Regions from separate parts of the Streptomyces sp. NPDC047971 genome, predicted to be linked through region 1. Evidence: riboswitches for the same ligand, from Rfam matches in the RefSeq annotation. Region 1 holds a riboswitch; each other region holds the start of a gene.

Region 1 (7,449 bases):
GACGCGCAGGCTGAGGTCGTCGGCCGTGGCGTTGCCGGTGTAGCCGTGGTCGGCGTCGCAGTTCGGGTCGCCGCAGGCGGCGGGCTCCAGGTCGATCCGCGAGACGGCGCCCCAGCCGATGGTGAGGACGACCTCACGGGGCAGGGTGCCGGGGGTGTACGACTCCGGGTTGGCGACGACGCGGCTGACGACGACCGAGGAGATCCGGTCGAGCTTGACCGACTCGGTGGAGGTCGTGGCGTACGGCGTCGGGGAGCTCGTGTCCGCGTTCTGCTCGTCGGTGTGGCTGACGATGAAGCGGTTGGCCGTCAGAACGAGGACCGTGACATGGCGACGGACCTCGTTGGAGTCGAAGGTGGTCTCCTGGTGCACCAGGTACGACGCGATCGCCTCGCCACCGACGGCGGCCTCCACCGCCTCGGCCACGAGGGCCGGGTAGTAGCCGCTGCGCTCGATCGCCGCGCGCAGCCCCTGGGTCGTCGTACCGGTCTTCGCCATGGACTCCATCCTAATCCGTCGGAAGGGGCGCTCCGGGCCGCTCGGCGGCGGCCGCTCGGCGGGTCGGCTAGTAGCTGGGGAGGCGGCGCGGACCGAGGTCCGTCCGGGGCGGCGGCGGGGCGAGACGGACGGTGGCCCCGAGCACGGAGAGGCCCTGCGCGGCGACGACGACGGGCTCCAGGGCGATCGCGACGACCTCGGGGTGGTCGTCGACGAGCCGGGAGACCCGCAGCAGCAGCTCTTCCAGGGCCGGGGTGTCGACGGGCGCGGAGCCGCGCCAGCCGAACAGCAGCGGGGCGGTCCGGATGGACCGTACGAGTTCGGCGGCGTCCCGCTCGGTCGCGGGGACGAGCCGGTGGGACATGTCGCCGAGCAGTTCGGAGGCGGCTCCGGCGAGGCCGAAGGAGAGCACGGCGCCGACGGCCGGGTCGATGGCGGCCCGCACGACGGTGTCCACGCCGCGCGGGACCATGGCCTGGACGACGGGCTGGAGCTCGACGGGCTTGCCGAGGGTCTCGGTCAATTCGGCGTACGCGGTCCGGAGTTGCTCCTCGGTGGCCAGATCGAGCCGTACGCCGCCGAGATCGGGGCGGTGGCGCAGGTGCGGGGCGGTCGTCTTCAGGGCGACGGGGTAGCCGAGCCGGGCGGCGGCCACGACGGCGGCGTCGGGGGTCGGCGCCGGCAGGGTCGGGAGCACGGCGATGCCGTACCGGCCGAGGAGCTCACCGGCCGCGTCGGCGTCGAGCGTGACGCCCCGGGCGTCCGCCTCCTCGGCGAGCACGCGCTCGATCCGCGCGGCGGCGCCGCTCTCGTCGATGTCCTCGAACTCGGGCACCCGCCCGGGCTCGGCCGCCTGCCGCCGCCACTCCCCGTACCGCACGGCTTCCGCGAGGGCCCGCACGGCCCGCTCGGCGGCCGGATAGGCGGGGATGGCACCGGGCCGCGGCGCGTCGTCACCACCCGGGGCGTCGGCTTCGCCGGCGTCCCGGCCGGACGGATCACCGGCGCCGGGCCCCGGCGTGCCGCTCGCGGAGCGGGCGGCAGGAGCGGACGGTCCGCCCGTGGAGGCCGGTGCCCCGCCCCCCGGCCGCCCGGCGTCAGCGCCGCCGTACCCGGACGCGCCCGGCGGTACGGCTCCGGACCCGGCCGGTCCGGGCGGTACGGCTCCGGACGCGGGCGGTCCCATCGATACCGGTCCGGGCGGTACGGCTCCGGACCCGGCCGGTCCCGGCGGTACGGCTCCGGGCCCGGGCGTCCCCGAAGCCTCGGCGCCGTGCGCCCCGACGAGGCCGTGCGGACCCGGGGCGGCTCCCACCGCGCCCCTGCGGGCGGGCGGTCGGGTGCTGGTCGCGACGGCGAGGGCTTCGGCGAGGCCGCCCATCTCCACGTGGACGACGACCACCGGCTTCGCCGGGTTCGGGGCCGAGGCGACGGCGTCGCGGAGGGAGGCCGCGAGGACCTCGCCGTCACCCGACTCGACGGCGCCGTTCTCGCCGACCCACGGAATCGCCGTCACCACGACGGCGTCGCAGGCGTCGTCCCCGAGCGCCGCCGTCAGCGCGTCGCGGAAGTCGGCCGGGGTCGCCGCCGTCGTCAGGTCGAGGGGACGTTGCGGGCGGAGCCCCTCCGTCAGACAGGCGTCGTAGGTCAGCAGCCCGAGCGACTCGGAGTTGCCGAGGATCGCCACCCGGGGCCCGGTCGGCAGCGGCTGGCCCGCGAGGAGCAGGCCCGCGTCGACCAGTTCGGTGACGGTGTCGACGCGGATGACGCCGGCCTGCCGGAGCAGCTCGGAGACGGTGGCGTGCCCGATGCGGGTGACCGGCACCCGGTGCCCCGGCGGCGCACTCCCGCTGTGCCGCGCGCCCTTGACCACCACCACCGGCTTGACCGCCGCCGTCCGACGGGCCAGGCGGGTGAACTTCCGCGGGTTCCCGATCGATTCCAGGTACAGCAGGACGACGTCGGTCGCGGGGTCGTCGTACCAGTGCTGGAGGAAGTCGTTGCCCGAGACGTCCGCCCGGTTGCCTGCGGAGATGAAGGACGAGAGGCCGGCGCCCCGCCGGTGGAGCCCGGCGAGCAGCGCGATGCCGATCGCGCCGGACTGGGTGAAGAGTCCGATCCGCCCGGCTGCCGGCATCTGCGGCGCGAGCGAGGCGTTCAGCCGGACGTCGGCCGAGGTGTTGATGATCCCGAACGAGTTGGGCCCGATGATCCGCATGCCGTACGAGCGGGCCTGCCGTACCAGTTCGCGCTGGCGCTCCCGCCCCTCCGGGCCGCTCTCCGCGTACCCCGCCGTGAGCACGACCAGGCCCCGTACCCCGTGCTCGCCGCAGTCGGCGACCGCCTCCGGCACCCGCTCGGCGGGCACGGCCACGATCGCGAGGTCGACGGGTTCGCCGATGTCCCCGACGGACCGGAAGGCCGGCACCCCGTCGAGCGCGGCATCCGTGTCCCCGAGCGCGCGGTTCACGGCGTACGTACGGCCGGTGAATCCGGAGTCCAGCAGGTTGCGCAGGACCGTCCGGCCGACGCCTCCCGGCGCGCGTCCGGCGCCGATGACGGCGACCGAGCCGGGGGTGAGGAGCCGCTGGACCGAGCGGGCCTCGGCCCGCTGCTCCCGGGCGCGCTGCACGGCCAGTGAGCGGTCGGTGGGCTCCAGGTCGAGGTGCAGCCGTACGGCGCCGTCCTCGAAGCTGCGCTTCTGGGTGTACCCGGCGTCCGTGAAGACCTTGATCATCTTGGAGTTGGCGGGCAGCACCTCGGCCGCGAACCGTCGGATGTCCCGCTCCCGCGCCACCGCCGCGATGTGTTCGAGCAGCGCGGAGGCCACGCCCCGGCCCTGGTGCGCGTCCTGGACCAGGAAGGCGACCTCGGCCTCGTCGGCGGGGGCGCTGGCCGGCAGCCCCTGCGCGTTGATGCGGTCGTAGCGGACGGTGGCGATGAACTCTCCGCCGACGGTCGCCGCGAGTCCGACCCTGTCGACGAAGTCGTGATGGGTGAACCGGTGCACGTCCTTGGCGGACAGCCTCGGGTAGGGCGCGAAGAAGCGGTAGTACTTCGACTCGTCCGAGACCTGCTCGTAGAAGCTGACGAGCCGGTCCGCGTCGTCGGCGGTGATGGGCCTGATGCGCGCGGTGCCGCCGTCACGGAGGACCACGTCCGCTTCCCAGTGGTCGGGGTAGGCGTGTTCCGGTTGTGCCGGCTGTTCCGACGCGCTCTGCATGGGGCAAGCGTACGGCCGGGGTACGCCTGTGGCACCGGTCGCGCGGCGTCTGTGTGCCGTGCAAGGTGGGGGTTGACGAGCGGCCCCGGGACCGGGGCCGGACGTCTGCCACGAGCATCCCGCCAACCGTGAGAGACTGGTCTAGACAACCCGCTTGAGACTTGAAGGGCAACACCATGGCTGAGCGCCGCGTCAACGTCGGCTGGGCCGAGGGCCTGCACGCCCGCCCCGCCTCCATCTTCGTCCGTGCCGCCACGGCCTCCGGCGTCCCCGTGACGATCGCCAAGGCCGAGGGCAACCCGGTGAACGCCGCGTCGATGCTCGCGGTGCTCGGTCTGGGCGCGCAGGGCGGCGAGGAGATCGTGCTCGCCTCGGACGCCGATGGCGCCGAGGCCGCTCTGGACCGTCTGGCCAAGCTGGTTGCCGAGGGGCTCGACGAGCTTCCCGAGACCGTCTGACCGAATTGCCATGGAGCCGCACCCGCCGATATGACGGCGTGTGCGGCTCCATTGTTTTCGCCGCCGCCCCGGATGTCGGCCCGCACGGAATACCGCAGGACATAAAAGGGCAGCACGAAGAAGGCCCTGAGAATTCCTATTCTTTGTATACGGCCCGCGTGTTAATTCCGGGCGCTCGCGGTGTTTACGACGTGTTGCGAAGACCTCACACGACCCCGTTCCGGACGCTTCAGCCGGTGCTGCGCCAGCGAACGCTCGGCATGCAGCGCGGTCAGCGCGCGGGCCCGCTCGGCGTCTCCGCGGGCCACGGCGTCGACGATCGCACCGTGCTCGGCCCATGCCTCCACGGGCTGGGCGGCGGGTTCGACGGCGTACATCCAGGCGATCTTGTGCCGCAGCTGGGTCAGCAGCGCCGTGAGCGCCGGGCTGCCCGACGCCTGCGCCAGCGTCTCGTGGAACCAGCCGCCGAGCGAGTGCAGATCCTCGCCCTGACCACGCCTGGCCCGCTCCTGTCCCAGCCTGACCAGGCCCCGCAGCACCTTGAGATGGGCGTCGGTGCGGCGCTGGGCGGCGCGGGCGGCGCCGAGCGGCTCCAGGAGGGACCGTACGTCCAGCAGGTCCGCCGCCTCCTGCTCGGTGGGCTCGGCGACATGGGCGCCGGCATGGCGGCGGCTGATCACGAAGCCCTCGGACTCCAGCGTGCGCAGGGCCTCGCGGACCGGGACGCGCGAGACCCCGTACCGGCGGGCCAGCTGCTCCTCGGTCAGCCGGCTGCCGCATGCGAGGACCCCGGAGACGATGTCGTCCCGAATCGCCGTGCATACCGAGTGCGCGGGAACGCGCATCTTCGACCTCCGCCTTCATCCGCGCGAAACGGTTCGTCGGCGACTCTATTGCAGCCGGGCGGAATTTCCGAAGGAGATCCGGGAACATGGATATCTTTTGGCCAGCGAAAAGCCCCGGCTCAGGACGAGCCGGGGCTTTTCTGACGCTGTTTCGCGGACTGCGTCAGACGTTCACGCCGCGGGCGCGCAGGTACGCGACCGGGTTGATGTCGGAGCCGTACTCGGCGGTGGTGCGCGCCTCGAAGTGGAGGTGCGGGCCGGTCGAGTTGCCGGTGGAACCCGAGAGACCTATCTGCTGGCCCGGCGTGACGGCCTGACCGACCGAGACACTGATGGCCGACAGGTGACCGTACTGGGTGTACGTGCCGTCGTTCATCCGGATGACGATGTTGTTGCCGTACGCGCCGCCCCAGCCGGCCTCGACGACGGTGCCGGAGCCGACGGAGACGACCCGGCTGCCGGAGGCGGCGCGGAAGTCGACGCCGGAGTGGCTGCCGGAGGACCAGAGCGCGCCACCGGCCTGGTAGCTGGTGGTCACGTACGAACCGGCCACGGGGAGCTGGAAGGAGTTCAGGCGCTTGCGCTCCGCCTCGCGGGCGGCGCGCTCCTTGGCCTCGCGGATCTCCTTGGCGCGGGCCTCGGCCTTGCGCTTCGCCTCCGCCTTGCGCTTCGCCTCGGCCTTGGCCCGTTCGACGGCCTCGGCGGCCTCGCGCTCCTGGGCGGCGGCCTGGGCGTCGATCGTGACGGCGAGGGAGTCCGCCGCGACGATCTGGGTCAGTCCGGTGTCCTCCGGCGAGGGGGCGTCCGGGTCGGCGGCGAGTGCCGGGGAAGCGAGGGTTCCGATGACGCCGGTGGTGGCGATGGTCGCGATGCCGGCGATGCCCGCGCCACGGCGCGCCAGACGGCTCGGACCACGATGCTTCCCGGTGGCACGGGTGAACGCCATGTAGTGGCTGATCCTTTCCTTCCTTCTCGCCTACCGGGTTAGCTGACGGGTTCGGAGCAGGAAGGTCTCCTACGGGCCCCTCCGCACGGGTGCGAAGGCGTCCGATTCACCCCAGGGACTTCGTGTGGGTCCCCGGCTCCCCAGGCTCGCGCCTGACGGGGACTCGGCGATGACTGTCCGATGCCACGGGCTCGCGGCGGGTTCAACTGGCGAACAGCCGGACCGACGCTAAGCGGATCGTCTTTCAATCACCAAACAGACACGCTCGTTTGTAAGACATGCCACAGGGCATACGACCCCCCTCTCCCGCAATGCGGACAAAGGGGAGGACCCCGCCATACCAGGATGACGGGGTCCTCGGAGTGGTGCGTGGGCGCCTCGATCAGCCGGTGACCACGGTCACTTCACCGATTCCGAGCGCGCGTACCGGCTCCTCGATCTGCGCCGCGTCACCGACGAGCACGGTGACCAGACGGTCGACCGGGAAGGCGTTCACGACCGCCGCGGTCGCCTCCACCGTGCCGGTCTCGGCGAGGCGCGCGTACAACTGCGCCTGGAAATCGTCCGGAAGGTGCTGCTCCACCTGGTCGGCGAGCGTCGCGGCGACGGAGGCGGCCGTCTCGTACTTGAGCGGCGCCACACCCACCAGGTTCTGCACGGCCACGTCCCGCTCGGCGTCCGTCAGACCCTCGGCGGCGAGGGTGCGCAGCACCTTCCACAGGTCGTCAAGTGCCGGGCCGGTGTTGGGGGTGTCGACGGAACCGCTGATGGCCAGCATCGAGGCGCCGTGGCCCTGGCCGTCGGAGCGCAGCACCTGGCCGAAGGCGCGGACGCCGTAGGTGTAGCCCTTCTCCTCACGCAGGACGCGGTCCAGGCGGGAGGTGAGGGTGCCACCGAGGCAGTACGTGCCGAGGACCTGGGCCGGCCAGACGCGGTCGTGCCGGTCGGCACCGACACGGCCGATGAGCAGCTGGGTCTGCACGGCGCCCGGCCGGTCCACGATGACCACGCGGCCGGTGTCGTCGGCCGTGATCGGCGGGACCGGCCGCGACTCCGCCGCGTCCCCCGTCCACGCGCCCAGCGACTCGGCGAGGACCTTGTCCAGGTCCACGTCGGTCAGGTCCCCGACGACGACGGCCGTGGCCGCGGAGGGCCGGATGTGCGCTTCGAAGAAGGCGCGGACGGCCGTGGCGTCGATCGCCTCCACGGTCTCCTCGGTCCCCTGGCGCGGCCGCGACATGCGCGAGGTGGCCGGGAACAGCTCCTTGGAGAGCTGCTTGGCCGCCCGGCGCGCCGGGTTGGCGGTCTCGTGCGGGATCTCGTCGAGCCGGTTGCGCACCAGGCGCTCGACCTCGCTGTCGAGGAAGGCGGGCGCGATCAGGGCCTCGGAGAGCAGACCGAGCGCCTTGGGCAGCCGGGAGACGGGGACCTCCAGGGAGACCCGTACGCCCGGGTGGTCGGCGTGCGCGTCGAGCGTGG
Region 2 (7,449 bases), on a different contig from region 1:
CACCGGGCAGCGACGCGGCCTCGGCGAGACCCTGACGGAGCCCCGTCTCGATCCGCTTGACCTCCAGCGCCCAGTCCTGCGACATCAGCAGGTCCAGCGACGCGAGCGCCACCGACGCGGCCAGCGGGTTGCCCATGAACGTCGGCCCGTGCGCGAGCACCGGAAGCTCGCCCCGCGAGATCCCCTCGGCGATCCGCGTCGTGCACAGCGTCGCCGCCATCGACAGATAGCCGCCGGTCAGCGCCTTGCCCACACACATGACATCGGGCGAGATCCCGGCATGGTCGGCGCCGAACAGCGTGCCCGTACGACCGAACCCGGTCGCGATCTCGTCGAAGATCAGCAGCACGCCGTGCTCGTCGCACGCCTCCCGCAGCACCCGCAGGTACTCCGGCGCGTGGAAGCGCATCCCACCCGCGTTCTGCACCACCGGCTCCACGATCACCGCGGCGACCTCGTCCGCGTGGAGCGCGATCCGCTCCCGCAGCATCTCGGCGTACGACTCCTCGTAGGCGGTGGGCGGCGCGTCCACGAAGACCTGCTCCTGGAGCACGCCCGACCACAGCTGGTGCATCCCGCCCTCGGGGTCGCACAGCGACATCGGCTGCCAGGTGTCGCCGTGGTAGCCGCCACGCCAGGTCAGCAGCCGCTGCTTGCCGGGCTTGCCGACGGAGCGCCAGTACTGCAGGCACATCTTGGCCGCGACCTCGACGGAGACCGAGCCCGAGTCGCTGAGGAAGACGTGCTGGAGCGGTGCGGGGGTGATCTCCACCAGACGGGTGGCGAGCCGGACGGCCGGCTCGTGGGTGAGCCCGCCGAACATGACGTGGCTCATCCGGTCCAGCTGGCCGTGCGCCGCCTCGTTGAGCACGGGGTGGTTGTAGCCGTGGATCGCGGACCACCACGAGGACATGCCGTCGATCAACTCGTCCTGACCGTGCACCGGTTCGGCGAGGCGGAGCCGCACCCCGGACGCGGACGCGACGACCAGCGGATCCGTACGGCCCGGCATGGGGGCGTACGGGTGCCAGACGTGCGCCCGGTCCAGGGCGAGCAGTTCCTCGTTACGCATTCGGCGCGAGCTCCGTCCCGGCCCCGCGGCGGCGCACCGCCACCAGGTCCGTACGGGCTCCGGACGCCTCGGCCGGCTCGGCCTCGGGGGCGTCGGCCTGCGGAGCGTGGCCACCGCACGGCCCGCAGCCGGAGCCCGCCTCGGCGTGCGAACCGCAGCCCGCTCCCGCGTCGGCCGCCGAACCGCAGCCGGCCGAGGCCGCGGAGCCGCACCCGCCGGCCGCGGCGGCGGCGGCGGCCGAAGCGTCGGCGCGGTGCCGGGGCAGCGTGGTCGTGCCCATGCCCTCCACCTCGAAGCCCGCGTCCGCGATCATGTCGAGGTCCGCCTGACCGGCCTGGCCCTCGCTCGTCAGATAGTCGCCGAGGAAGATCGAGTTGGCGATGTTCAGCGCGAGCGGCTGCATCGAGCGCAGGTGCACCTCGCGTCCACCCGCGATCCGGACCTCCACGTCCGGGCAGACGAACCGCACCATCGCCAGGATCCGCAGGCAACGCTGCGGAGTGAGGTTCCACTCCTTCGCCAGCGGAGTGCCCTCGAACGGGATGAGGAAGTTCACCGGCACCGAGTCCGAGCCGAGGTCGCGCAGCGCGTAGACGACGTCGACCAGGTCCTCGTCGCTCTCGCCCATGCCCGCGATCAGCCCGGAGCAGGCCGACAGACCGGCGGCATGCGCCTTCTGCACGGTGTCCACCCGGTCCTGGTAGGTGTGGGTGGTCGTGATCTCGCCGTACGTCCCCTCGGACGTGTTCAGGTTGTGGTTGTAGGCGTCGGCGCCCGCCTCGCGCAGCCGCTCCGCCTGGCCGTCCGAGAGCAGACCGAGGCACGCGCAGACCTCGACGCCCTCGTTCTGCTCCTTGATCGCCTCGATGGTCTTGCCGACCCGCTCCACGTCCCGGTCGGTCGGCCCGCGGCCGCTCGCCACCAGACAGACCCGCTTCGCACCGCCGGCGACACCGGCGGCGGCGGCCTGGGACGCCTCGTCCGGCTTCAGCCAGCTGTACTTGAGGATCCCGGCCGTCGAGCCGAGCCGCTGGGAGCAGTACGAGCAGTCCTCCGGACACAGCCCGGACTTCAGATTGACCAAGTAGTTGAGTTTCACCCGACGCCCGAACCACTGGCGGCGCACCTTGCCGGCCGCGGCCACCACATCGAGCAGATCGTCGTCGGAGGTCGCCAGGACGGCGAGCGCTTCTTCACGGCTCGGCAGCTCGCGCCGCAGCCCCTTGTCCACCAGCGTGTTCAGCAGGTCCATAAAGGGTGATCCTGGCCTACCGCACACCTCGCGGCCAAGGAGGATCTGAACAAACGAGGCCGTTTGAGGTGTGTGCATGGCCACATCCTGACCTTGGCTCCGGACGGTTAGGGTCTGTGCGCTGCCTACAAAAGGGATCTGCCGCATGCACCGGGACGAGGACACCCGCGGGACCGCGTTCGACTGGACCGACACCGAGGCACGCCACCGCGAGCGGGCGGGGCTCGTCCGCACGCTCAGGCCCCGCGCCGCCGTATCGGACCTGCTGGACCTGGCGAGCAACGACTACCTCGGGCTGACGCGCCGGCCGGAGATCACCGAGGCGGCGGCCGAGGCGGCACGGCACTGGGGCGCAGGCGCCACCGGCTCGCGACTCGTCACCGGCACCACCCGGCTGCACACCCGTCTGGAGCACGAACTCGCCGAGTTCTGCGGCTTCGAGGCCGCCCTCGTCTTCTCCTCCGGCTACACCGCCAATCTCGCCGCGCTCACCGCGCTGAGCAGCCGCGACTCGCTGATCGTCTCGGACGCGGGCAACCACGCCTCGATCGTCGACGGCTGCCGGCTCGCGCGCGCCGAGACGGCCGTGGTCCCGCATGCCGACGCCGAGGCGGTGCGCAAGACCCTGCGGGCCCATGAGGGCCGCAGGGCCCTCGCCGTCACCGACTCCGTGTTCTCCGTGGACGGTGACAAGGCCCCTCTCACCGAGATCGCCGACGCGTGCCGCGCCCATGGCGCCGCACTGGTCGTCGACGACGCCCACGGCCTGGGCGTGCTCGGCGCAGGCGGCCGTGGCGCCCTGGCCGAAGCGGGTCTCGCCGGCGACGCGGACATCGTCGCCACCCTCACCCTCTCCAAGTCGCTCGGCAGCCAGGGCGGCGCCGTCCTCGGCCCCGCCCGGGTGATCGAGCACCTGGTCAACGCGGCCCGGACCTTCATCTTCGACACCGGACTCGCCCCCGCCGCCGCGGGCGCCGCCCTGGCCGGCCTGCGGCTGATCGACCGCGAACCCGGCCTCGCCGAGCGCGCGCGGACCGTCGCGACCACCCTGCACCGGCTGCTCACCGAGGCCGGACTGACCGCCGTACGCCCGGACGCGGCCGTCGTCTCGGTGCGAGCCCCCGCGCCCGAGGCGGCCCTGCGATGGGCGGCGGACTGTCGCGAACTGGGCCTCGCCGTGGGCTGCTTCCGGCCCCCGTCGGTCCCGGACGGCATCTCACGGCTGCGCCTGACGGCCCGCGCGGATCTGACGGACGCGCAGATCGACCGGGCGGTGGAGACGATCGTGCGCACGGCGCCCGCGGTCCACTGACCGCAGCAGTTCGCCGGTCCAAATACGGTCTGCCGTAGCAGAGTTCACCGCTTCGAGCGACACATATGCACAGATCTTGGTGGATCGCCGTACGGGGCGGGGCGATCGGTGGCACTCTGACGCCTAGCGCAATCCGGGCCGGGCCCGGTGGGAAAGGGACAGCGTCGCCATGGCAGACCACCAGGAAGCAACCGTCACTCTGCCGAGCGATCCCGCCTCGGTCTCCGCCGCCCGCAGATACGTCGCCGACATCCTGACCGGCTGGGGGCTCGCCGAGGCGTGCGACGCCGCCGACGCGATCCGGCTGATCGTCTCCGAGCTGGCCACCAACGCCGTCCAGCACACCTTCGGGCAGTCGCCCACCTTCACCGTCGACGTCCGGCTGGAGCGCGAGGAGCAGCTGCACATCGGCGTCACCGACAGCCATCCGCGGTGGCCCCAGCGACTCCCGGCGGCGGTGCAGCAGGACAACGGCCGGGGGATGGTCATCATCCGCTTCCTGGCCAAGGAGGCGGGCGGCCGGCTCTCGGTCACCCCGACCAGGGAGGGCGGCAAGACCGTCTGGATCAACCTCCCCTGGACCCCCTCAGCGAACCGGACCCCCGCGGTCCTGACCTAGAGCGTGTCGCAGAAGATCGTGTCCGGAACGTAGCGCCGCCCGCCGGCCCCGCGACGGCCGGCGTTCACGGGGCCGCACGGGCGAAGCCGCTCCGCAGCAGCGCCCGGAGCGACCGGGCCGCCGGCCCCGACTCCTCGCCGCGGTGCGCCACCGAGATCGTCCGACGGAACGACGTCGGCTCCAACGCCCGCACGCCCAGGGGAGACGCCGCCATCATGGCGACCATCTCCGGCACCACCGCCACCCCGAGCCCCGCGCTGACCAGCGCGCACACCAGGGCGTACCCCGGCGTCCGGCACACGACCGACGGGCTCACGCCGGCCCGGGCCAGCGCGCCCTCCACTCCTCGCCTCGACGGATGGTCCGGCGCGCTGCTGATCAACGGCTGGCCGGCGAGCTCCGCGATCGGCAGCCGGCCGGAGCCTTCCGCCAGCACATGGCCCGGCGCCGTGACCAGGACCAACTCCTCCACCAGCAGGGGCTCCAACGCGACCCCGGGCGGCGGCGGCGCGGGCTCGGCGGGCTCGTAGACGTGGGTGATCGCCAGATCGACCTCGCCCTCGGCCACCGCCGCCACCCCGCCCGGCGGCTCGTATTCGGCCACCGTCAGCTCCACGTCCGGATGAGCCCGGCGGAACGCGCTCAGCACCGGTGGGAGCAGATGGATCCCGACGGTGGTGAAGGTGCCGACCCGGAGCCGGCCGCCGGAGAGTCCGCTGAGCTGCGCCAGCTCGTGGCGCGCCCGCTCCATCTCGTCCAGGACACGGCGCGCTCGGCTGACGAGCAGTTCACCGGCGGGCGTCAGCCGCGCGCCCCGGTGGTGCCGGACGAGCAGCGCGGCGCCGGCCTCCCGCTCCAGTTTGGCGAGCTGCTGGGAGAGCGCGGGCGGGGTGTACCCGAGCCGGGCGGCGGCCCGGGTGATCGAGCCGTCCTCGGCGACCGCCACCAGTGCCGCGAGCCGCACCAGATCCTGCATAAAGGATTCCTTTGGCCAGACCCAGAAGATCGTGTCTACACACTAAAGGCTTGCGGCGGGCACGCTGGGGTCATGGACGGACAGCTGATCGCCTTCATCGGGGTCGCGGCGGGCATGGTGGCCATGCCGGGAGCCGACTTCACGGTCGTCGTACGCAGCGCGCTCGCCTCTCGGCGGGCCGGGGTGGCCAGTGCGGTCGGGGTGGCCGGCGGGCTCCTGGTGCACACCGCCCTCGCGGTGGCAGGCCTGGCGGCCGTGCTGATCGCGGTGCCGGCGCTCTACCGCGCCCTCCAGATCGCCGGTGGCGTGTACGTCCTCCACCTCGGCGTACAGGCCCTCCGCGGCGCGCTGCGGGCGACGGGGGAGGCCTCGCCCGCCACCGCGGGGGAGGCGCGGGTCGGCCGCGCGCTGCGCCAGGGGTTCCTCGCCAATGTGCTGAACCCGAAGGCGCCCGTGCTCTTTCTGAGTCTGCTGCCGCAGTTCGTGCCGGACGGTGTCGCGGTCGTGCCCCGCACACTGTTGCTGGCGTCCGTCGTGGTGCTGCTCGCTCTGCTGTGGTTCCCCCTGGTGGCCGTCCTGGTGGACCGCCTCGGTCACTGGCTGCGCCGTCCGCGGACGGCCAGGACCGTGCAGGGGGTGACGGGCGGCGCGCTGGCCGCCCTGGGGCTGACCCTGTTGTCGGCTCCCCTCGCGGGGAACTGAGGCGGGTGCGCGGGTGAGGGTGCGGCGGCGCCACCGCACCCCCCCCGTGAGGCCGTCGTTCAGCCGGCGAGGAGGCAGGCCGTCGGGGCTCCGGCCGGAGGGGCTCCGGCCGGTGCGGATCCGCCGGTCACCCGCTCATCGGACCCGGCCGTAGGAGATCTTGGCCGACCAGATCCTGTCGAGCTTCACCCAGGAGCCCTTCTTGGGCGAGTGCCAGATCTTGTTGTTACCGGCGTAGATGCCCACGTGGTACACCCGTCCACCCGAGTGGAAGAAGACCAGGTCACCCTTCTGCCGGCTGGAGGCGGAGATGTGCCGGGTCTTGTTGTACTGCTGCTGCGCGGTACGGGGCAGGGACTTGCCCGCCTTCTTGTACGAGTAGAGCGTGAGCCCCGAGCAGTCGAACCGGCTCGGTCCCGACGCTCCGTACCGGTAGGGCGATCCCTTCTTGGCCGCCGCGATGCTCAGCGCCTTGCCGGCGTGCGCGGTCGCGGCCTGGGCCTCGGGGGTGGCGCCCGGCGCCAGCATGGTGCCGCCGACGGCGGCGAGGGTGAGAGCCGAGACGGCTCCGGCCCGGGACAGCAGGGACGGGACATGAATCTGCGCAGTCATGCGCAACCCTTCGTCAGCCGCCTGTGAAGGATGACCTGTCGGGTTCGGGCTGGCGAAGTTGCCCGGCCGCGGCTGCGGCTTCACCCCGAGGCACGACCCCCATGCGCGGTCGTCCCGTACTGCTCGGGTCCTCCACTCCTGCCGATCCACTCCTGTCGACCAGACATCCGGGACGGCGGCAGGACTCGGCGTCCGCCCGGACCGCCCCGCCGTGGTGGCGGGGGCTTGTCGTCGTGAGGGATCTTGACTCACTTTCAGGGCGAAATCCGAGTTGAAACGACGCTATGTGAGGCTCCTCACGACTGATCCATTCGGGTGGACAGACATGTTTCGTGATCTTCTGAGATGGGGCTGACGAGCCCCGCACCAGGGGAGAAACGCCCGATTCAGCCAGATGCGTACACCTGTTGCGCAACTCACCCCGCACATATGTCGATTCATCGACTACGCCGAACGAGGGAGGCTTTCCGTGGCCGTGCTGGGCCGAGTGGACCTCGACACGACACGCGGAAATGTCAACTCGCGCGTGTCCCGGGCACGGTGACCCGCTCCGAACGGCGTTCCCCGTCCAACACCCGCAGCGCGCGGGCCAACGTCTCCGCGTGCACCTCGGCCTCGCCGCGCCCATGCATCACGGTCAGGGCGTCGCGCAGCGCGGTGGCCCGCCCCACCAGGGCCTGTGCCGCCCGTAGCGCTCCATAAGTATGCGAGATCCTGGATGGATTGATCCTCCCCAGGAGGTCCACGACGGCGAGGTAGGCGTCGACGACCTCGCCCTCGGCGCGGGTCAGGGCGGGCAGTGGCGGCAGCTCGGGGACCATCGCGCTCACCTCGCCCCGCGGCCGGACGACCCCCGGTTCTGGACCACGTGATCCACCAGGCCGTACGCGGTGGCGGCCGGCGC
Region 3 (7,449 bases), on a different contig from region 1:
CCACCAACTCGACCTTCTTCAACACCGACACCCCGCAGACCGTCATCGAGGTGCTGAACTACCTCAACGACGACCTCCAGGTCGACGAGATGATGATCTCGCCCGCCTACGCCTACGAGAAGGCCCCCGACCAGGAGCACTTCCTCGGCGTCGAGCAGACCCGGGAGCTGTTCAGGAAGGCCTTCGCCGGCGGCAACCGCAGCCGCTGGCGGCTGAACCACTCGCCGCTCTTCCTGGACTTCCTGGAGGGCAAGGCCGACTTCCCCTGCACCGCGTGGGCGATCCCCAACTACTCCCTCTTCGGATGGCAGCGCCCCTGCTACCTGATGAGCGACGGCTACGTCCCCACGTACCGGGAGCTGATCGAGGAGACCGACTGGGACAAGTACGGCCGGGGCAAGGACCCGCGCTGCGCCAACTGCATGGCGCACTGCGGCTACGAGCCGACCGCCGTCCTCGCCACCATGGGCTCGCTCAAGGAGTCCCTGCGGGCTGCCCGCGAGACCGTCTCCGGCAACCGAGGGTGAGAACAGGCGCCCGGGGAGCCCGCTCCAGGACTCCCCGGGCGCTCGCAGGACGCCGGGTCGACAGGTCGAAGGGGGCCGAGCATGACGATTCTGGAGAACATCCGGGGGCCGCGGGACCTCCGGCCGCTCGGCGAGGCCGAGCTCGAAGAGCTGGCCGAGGAGATCAGACGTTTCCTGATCGACGCCGTGGCCAGGACCGGCGGCCACCTCGGCCCCAACCTCGGCGTCGTGGAGCTCACGCTCGCCCTCCACCGGGTCTTCGACTCGCCGGCCGACCGCATCCTGTGGGACACCGGCCACCAGACCTACGTCCACAAACTGATCACCGGCCGCCAGGACTTCTCCAAGCTGCGCGGCAAGGGCGGGCTCTCCGGCTACCCCTCGCGGGAGGAGTCGGTCCACGACGTCATCGAGAACTCGCACGCCTCGACCGTCCTCGGCTGGGCCGACGGCCTGGCCAAGGCCGACGCGCTCGTCGGCCGGCCCGACCACGTCGTCGCCGTCATCGGCGACGGCGCCCTCACCGGCGGGATGGCCTGGGAGGCGCTCAACAACATCGCCGCCGCCAAGGACCGACCCCTGATCATCGTCGTCAACGACAACGAGCGCTCCTACGCGCCCACGATCGGCGGCCTCGCCCACCATCTGGCGGCCCTGCGGACCACCGACGACTACGAGCGCTTCCTCGCCTGGGGCAAGGACGTCCTCCAGCACACCCCCGTCATCGGGCAGCCGCTGTACGGCTCGCTGCACGGCGCCAAGAAGGGGTTCAAGGACACCTTCGCGCCGCAGGGCATGTTCGAGGACCTCGGTCTGAAGTACGTCGGCCCCGTCGACGGCCACGACATCGGAGCCGTGGAGTCCGCGCTGCGCCGCGCCCAGCGGTTCCACGGGCCGGTGCTCGTCCACTGCCTCACCGAGAAGGGACGCGGCTACGGCCCGGCGCTGCGGGACGAGGCCGACCGCTTCCACGCCGTCGGCGCCATGAACCCGCTCACCTGCGAGCCCCTCATCCCGCCCGCGGGCCCGTCCTGGACCTCCGTCTTCGGTGACGCGATCGTCGAGATCGGGGCCGAGCGGCCGGACGTGGTCGCGGTCACCGCCGCCATGCTGCACCCCGTGGGCCTGACGGCGTTCGCGGAGCGGTTCCCCGACCGGGTGTGGGACGTCGGCATCGCCGAGCAGCACGCCGTCGTCTCGGCCGCGGGCCTCGCCGCGGGCGGCCTCCACCCGGTCGTCGCGGTCTACGCGACCTTCCTCAACCGCGCCTTCGACCAGCTGCTCATGGACGTCGCCCTGCACCGGTGCGGAGTCACCTTCGTCCTGGACCGGGCAGGCGTCACGGGCACCGACGGCGCCTCCCACAACGGCATGTGGGACCTGTCGCTGCTGCAGGTCGTGCCGGGGCTGCGGATCGCCGCACCGCGTGACGCCGAGCAGCTGCGCGCCCAGCTGCGCGAGGCCGTCGAGGTCGACGACGCCCCGACCGTCCTGCGGTTCCCGAAGGAGACCGTGGGCGCTCCGGTGCCGGCCGTCGGGCGGATCGGCGGCATGGACGTCCTCCTCGCCCCGCGACCGGAGCCCGCCCTGCCGGATTCCGCCGCCCGGCCGGACGCGGAGGTCCTGCTGGTCGCCGTCGGCGTGATGGCGGAGGTGTGCCTCCAGGCCGCCGAGCTGCTGGCCGGGCGCGGTGTCCGGTGCTCCGTCGTCGACCCGCGCTGGGTCAAGCCCGTCGACGAGGCCCTCGCCCCGCTGGCCGAGCGGCACCGCCTGGTCGCGGTCGTCGAGGACAGCAGCCGTACGGGCGGTGTGGGCGCGGCGGTCGGCCAGGCCCTGCGCGACGCGGGTGTCGACGTGCCCCTGCGCACCTACGGGATCCCGGAGCAGTTCCTCGCGCACGCCAAGCGTGGCGAGGTGCTGGCGGACCTCGGTCTCACCCCGGTGGAGATCGCCGGTGACATCAGCGCGGCACTGACCCGGAAGAAGGGGCGATGACCAAGGAGTTCGACCTCATGGCGCTGCTCGCCGAACGCGGCGCGGAGCGCTACGAGCTGCACACCCGGTACCTCAACCACCAGCTCCCGCGGATGCTGCACACCATCGGCTTCGACAAGGTCTACGTGCGGGCCGAGGGCGCCCACTTCTGGGACGCCGACGGCGGCGACCACCTCGACATGCTCGCCGGCTTCGGCGTCATGGGTCTCGGCCGGCACCACCCCGTCGTCCGCCGGGCCCTCCACGACGTCTTGGACGCCTCCCTCGCCGACCTCACCCGCTTCGACTGCCAGCCCCTGCCCGGACTGCTCGCCGAGAGGCTGCTCGCCCACAGTCCGCACCTCGACCGGGTCTTCTTCGGCAACAGCGGCACGGAAGCGGTCGAGACCGCGTTGAAGTTCGCCCGGTACGCGACCGGGAAGCCCAGGGTCCTCTACTGCTCCCACGCCTTCCACGGCCTGACCACCGGTTCCCTCTCGGTCAACGGCGAGGAGGGCTTCCGGAACGGCTTCGCCCCGCTGCTGCCCGACACGGCGATCGAGCTCGGGGACCTGGAGGCGCTGGAGCGGGAGCTGCGCAAGGGGGACGTGGCCGCCTTCGTGGTCGAGCCGATCCAGGGGAAGGGGGTGCACGAGGCGCCCCCCGGCTTCCTGCGCGCCGCCCAGGAGCTGCTGCACGCACGCGGCGCGCTGCTGATCGCCGACGAGGTCCAGACGGGCCTCGGCAGGACCGGGGACTTCTACGCGTACCAGCACGAGGAAGGTGTCGAACCGGACCTGGTCTGCGTCGCCAAGGCGCTCTCCGGCGGCTATGTGCCGGTCGGCGCGACACTGGGCAAGGACTGGATCTTCAAGAAGGTCTACTCCTCGATGGACCGTGTGCTCGTCCACTCGGCCAGCTTCGGTTCGAACGCGCAGGCCATGGCCGCCGGGCTCGCCGTGCTCTCGGTCATGGAGAGCGAGGGGACGGTGGCCCACGCGCGCCGGATGGGCGAGCTGCTGTCCTCGCGCCTGAGGGAGCTCGTCCCGCGCTACGAGCTGTTGAAGGAGATCCGGGGGCGGGGGCTGATGATCGGGATCGAGTTCGGGCGGCCGTCCTCGCTCGGGCTGCGCAGCCGGTGGACGATGCTGCAGGCGGCACGCAAGGGGCTCTTCGCCCAGATGGTCGTCGTCCCGCTGCTCCAGCGGCACCGGATCCTCACGCAGGTGTCGGGGGACCACCTGGAGGTGATCAAACTGATCCCGCCGCTGGTCATCGACGAGGCGGACGTCGACCGCTTCGTCACCGCGTTCACGGCCGTGATGGACGACGCCCACGGGGGTGGCGGCCTGATGTGGGACTTCGGGAAGACGCTGGTCAAGCAGGCGGTGGCACAGCGCTGACGGTGAGCCGCTCCGGACTTTTGCCTCTGGGGCAAGAAATTTGCCTCAGGGGAAAGTTCCTGGCGGAATGGAGGCATGGAGCACATTCCGGGGGAGCCGTCCCCCGACTCTGCCGCGTCGGGCGCGCCCGACGTCCTGCCGGACGTCGCGCCCCAGCTGCGAGCCCTCCGTCGGCGCCGCGGGCTGACCCTGGAGGCCGCCGCCCAGCGGGCCGCACTCTCCCCGGCCCATCTCTCCCGGCTGGAGACGGGCCGCCGACAGCCCTCGCTGCCCATGCTGCTCGCTCTGGCCCGTATCTACGGTACGACGGTCGCCGAGCTCCTGGGCGAGACTCCGCCCGAGCGTGATCCGGTCGTCCGGGCGGGCCGGTCCGAGCCGGTCGAGGCCGACGGCTGGATCTACCGCCAGGCCGGCGGGCCCGGCCGTGCCATGCAGGCGCTCCGGGTCCATGTGCCGTACGCCACCCGGACCGACATCGTGCGCGTCCATCCCGGAGAGGAGTGGCTCCATGTCCTCGACGGGCAGGTGCGCCTCGCGCTCGGCGACACCGTGCACGTCCTGGACCCCGGAGACAGCGCGCACTTCGACTCGCTCACCCCGCACCGCATCGGCGCCTCCGGCCGCGGCGGTGCCGAGCTGCTCTTCGTCCACACGCTGATGCAGAGCCCCGCCGCCGAGCTGTGTCTCGGCGGCGGAACGCCGCATCCGAGCTGAGCCCTTCGAAAGAGGCAGATATGTCCGAGAAGTCCGCACCTGTCACCGGTGAAGAACGCGGCGAGGGGAAGTTCCCCAAGGGGCTGGTGCTCCGGCTCTTCGCCTATCTCGTGGCGGGGCACCTCTTCGCCGCGTTCCTCTATCTGCTCTTCACGCTCGGCGGGCAGAACCAGTAGGGGGCGGGGTCACGCCTCGACGACGAGCCGCTCGCGCAGGCGCGCCCGGGTCTCGGGGGCGAGTCCGAGGCCGTCCGTGAGGTAGCTCTCGACCGTGCCCCAGGTCTGCTCGATCGTCTCGAACGCGGCCCGCAGGTACTCGACGCGTGCGTCGAAGAGCGGGCTGAGCAGCTCCATCACCTCGGGCGACATGGCGTCCGCGGCGGTGGAGCTGCGGCGCACCTTGTAGCGACGGTGCGGGTCGTTCGACTTCACGTAGTCGGCCTCGATCGCCTCGCGCTCGACGCCCACCGCGAGCAGCGAGATGGCGATCGAGAGGCCCGCGCGGTCCTTGCCGGCCGCGCAGTGCATCAGCGCCGGAACGCTGTCCTCGGCCATCGCATGCAGGATGCGGCTGTGCTCCGCGGTCCGCTCGACAATCATCTTCCGGTACGAATCGGACATTCGGGCGGCCGCCTTGCCGTCGCCCAGGATGGCGCGGAGCTGCTCCAGCTCGCCTGTGCTGACCAGCTTCCAGAACTCCTTGCCGTCGGCCGGGTCGTTGAGCGGTATGTTCACATTTCGCACACCCGGGAGCTCGACGTCCGCGCCCTCGACCTTCCGGTCCGCCTGGTTGCGGAAGTCGAAGATCGTGTGCAGCCCGAGGGTGGAGAGGAAGGTCGCGTCCTCCTCGGTGGCATGCGCGAGGTGTCCGCTGCGGAAGAGGCGTCCGAATCGCACCGACCCGCCGCTCACGGTCGGCAGGCCGCCCACGTCCCGGAAGTTGCGCACCCCGGCGAGCTCGGGTTCGGTCGACGGGACCTGGGGCAGCTGCTGCGTCACGAGTGCTCCTGAAGGTTGGCTGATCGGGATCTGTTCCTGGGGCAATCATCCCGGGTGGGTGCGGCCGCGCACACCCCCGGGGCATGGGAATGGGTATTCTGTCCGAATTGGGGCCTTAGGTATAACGCGCCCTGGTAATAGGGGAGATGGGTTTCGGTGCGTGAGCAGCGTCATAAAGGTGACGGACCGTGCCTGATCGTTCCGGGCAATCTCCGTACCGGAAAAGGGAATCGAGGTTCCACCCTCCACGGAGGGTGACCGGAATTCGGCGCGAATGTCCCGGCCCCGAATGCGGGAGAAAAACGGTGGCTTGTTCGCGCCGACCCCGCTCGTCTACGGTCACGCTCAATCCGGTCGGACCGCCGAATCCTGCCACCGCCCGGATTCCGCACCCATCCACGTACGGCAGGAGCGGGGGACCCAGGTAAGTACGCCGAACCGGTCGAATCCGGACGGCTCGGGGTTAAGTCGCGTGAGAACGCGGCCGGACATCTCCAGTCCGAACCCGACAGCTCACCTCGCAGGCGACGGAGAGGAATTCGCCATGCCCGCAAAGGGTAAGCATCGCCGTCCCAAGGTCAACCCGATCACGCGCGGATTCGTCGCCGCCGGCACCGGTGGCGCCGTCGTCGCCCTTCCGCTCCTCGGAGCGACCGGGGCCCACGCCGCCGACAAGGGCGCCCCGACCGTGACGCCCGAGCAGGCCGTCGCCGCCGTCGCCGCCGCTCCCGCGAAGGCGCCGGCCGCCGACAAGGCCGCCAAGCCGAAGACGTACTCCGTCGTGCGTGGCGACTACCTGTCGAAGATCGCCGCCGAGCACCACCTGGCGGGCGGCTGGAAGAAGCTCTACGAGGACAACCGTCAGGTCGTCGGCGGGAACCCCTCGCTGATCCTGCCCGGCATGAAGCTCACCCTCGGCGCCAAGTCGACGGCCAAGGCCCCCGCGCCCAAGGCCGCCCCGAAGGCGGAGAAGTCCTCGGGCGAGCGCGCCTCGCGCAGCGCCGACCGCGGCACGGCCGAGCCCACCCAGGCCCCGGCGTCCACCCCGGCGGAGTCCGCCCCCGCCAAGGCCGCGTCCTCCGGCTGGGTCGCCCCGGTCAGCGGCGGCATCTCCACCCCGTACCGCGCCTCCGGCGCCATGTGGTCCTCCGGCTACCACACCGGTGTCGACTTCATCGCTTCCTCCGGCACCTCGGTCAAGGCCGTCGGCGCGGGCACCGTCTACTCCGCCGGCAACAGCGGCTCGTACGGCAACGAGGTCGTCATCCAGCACGCCGACGGCACCTTCTCGCAGTACGCCCACCTCTCCTCCCTGGGCGTCTCCGCCGGCCAGACCGTCACCGGCGGCCAGGAGATCGGCCTCTCCGGCTCGACCGGCAACTCCACCGGTCCGCACCTGCACTTCGAGATCCGCACCGGACCGAGCTACGGCTCGGACATCGACCCGCTGGCCTACCTGCGCTCGCACGGCGTCACCCTCTGACGTACCCCCAGCACCCGATCGGGCCCGGCACCTGTGCCGGGCCCTTTCGCGTTCCGGTGTATTCCGGCTTGGCGGAATCTTGACCGGTGGCGTATCTCACCCGGCGTCAACCCCTCCTTACGGTCGCGTAGGTCACACCCATAAGGGAAAGATGAGGTCCCGTGGGAGACGATTCGAGATCAAGAGACATGAACGCATTCGGGTCGTACGCGGCGATCGGCGACAGCTTCACCGAGGGCGTCGGAGACCCCGGACCCGAGGGGACGTACGTCGGCTGGGCGGACCGTTTCGCGGTCCTGCTCGCCGACCAGCTGCCGGAGCACGACGCGTTCCGCTACGCCAACCTGGCC

The links. A riboswitch is a leader RNA that binds a small molecule or an ion and turns the genes downstream of it on or off. The one in region 1 is predicted to bind cyclic di-AMP.
Positions count from the first base shown of each region.
Region 2: another riboswitch for cyclic di-AMP. It lies ahead of AB0D99_RS05275 (C40 family peptidase); the one in region 1 lies ahead of AB0D99_RS13515 (M23 family metallopeptidase).
Region 3: another riboswitch for cyclic di-AMP. It lies ahead of AB0D99_RS01695 (LysM peptidoglycan-binding domain-containing M23 family metallopeptidase); the one in region 1 lies ahead of AB0D99_RS13515 (M23 family metallopeptidase).

Region 1 is NZ_JBEZNW010000011.1:72,968-80,416, reverse strand. It holds gene AB0D99_RS13535 (DUF5998 family protein) at 1-498, opposite strand, end outside; gene AB0D99_RS13530 (GNAT family N-acetyltransferase) at 566-3,721, opposite strand; gene AB0D99_RS13525 (HPr family phosphocarrier protein) at 3,898-4,179, shown strand; gene AB0D99_RS13520 (GntR family transcriptional regulator) at 4,341-5,024, opposite strand; gene AB0D99_RS13515 (M23 family metallopeptidase) at 5,188-5,970, opposite strand; cyclic di-AMP (ydaO/yuaA leader) riboswitch at 5,983-6,149, opposite strand; gene AB0D99_RS13510 (pitrilysin family protein) at 6,353-7,449, opposite strand, start outside.
Region 2 is NZ_JBEZNW010000003.1:258,690-266,138, reverse strand. It holds gene AB0D99_RS05305 (adenosylmethionine--8-amino-7-oxononanoate transaminase) at 1-1,072, opposite strand, end outside; gene bioB (biotin synthase BioB) at 1,065-2,324, opposite strand; gene AB0D99_RS05295 (8-amino-7-oxononanoate synthase) at 2,470-3,636, shown strand; gene AB0D99_RS05290 (ATP-binding protein) at 3,806-4,255, shown strand; gene AB0D99_RS05285 (LysR family transcriptional regulator) at 4,320-5,231, opposite strand; gene AB0D99_RS05280 (LysE family translocator) at 5,304-5,933, shown strand; gene AB0D99_RS05275 (C40 family peptidase) at 6,069-6,545, opposite strand; cyclic di-AMP (ydaO/yuaA leader) riboswitch at 6,549-6,746, opposite strand; gene AB0D99_RS05270 (hypothetical protein) at 7,061-7,366, opposite strand; gene AB0D99_RS05265 (ATP-dependent Clp protease proteolytic subunit) at 7,372-7,449, opposite strand, start outside.
Region 3 is NZ_JBEZNW010000001.1:393,930-401,378, reverse strand. It holds gene hpnH (adenosyl-hopene transferase HpnH) at 1-527, shown strand, start outside; gene dxs (1-deoxy-D-xylulose-5-phosphate synthase) at 609-2,522, shown strand; gene AB0D99_RS01715 (aspartate aminotransferase family protein) at 2,519-3,904, shown strand; gene AB0D99_RS01710 (XRE family transcriptional regulator) at 3,980-4,618, shown strand; gene AB0D99_RS01705 (DUF6126 family protein) at 4,639-4,794, shown strand; gene AB0D99_RS01700 (tyrosine-protein phosphatase) at 4,804-5,616, opposite strand; cyclic di-AMP (ydaO/yuaA leader) riboswitch at 5,967-6,156, shown strand; gene AB0D99_RS01695 (LysM peptidoglycan-binding domain-containing M23 family metallopeptidase) at 6,161-7,099, shown strand; gene AB0D99_RS01690 (SGNH/GDSL hydrolase family protein) at 7,288-7,449, shown strand, end outside.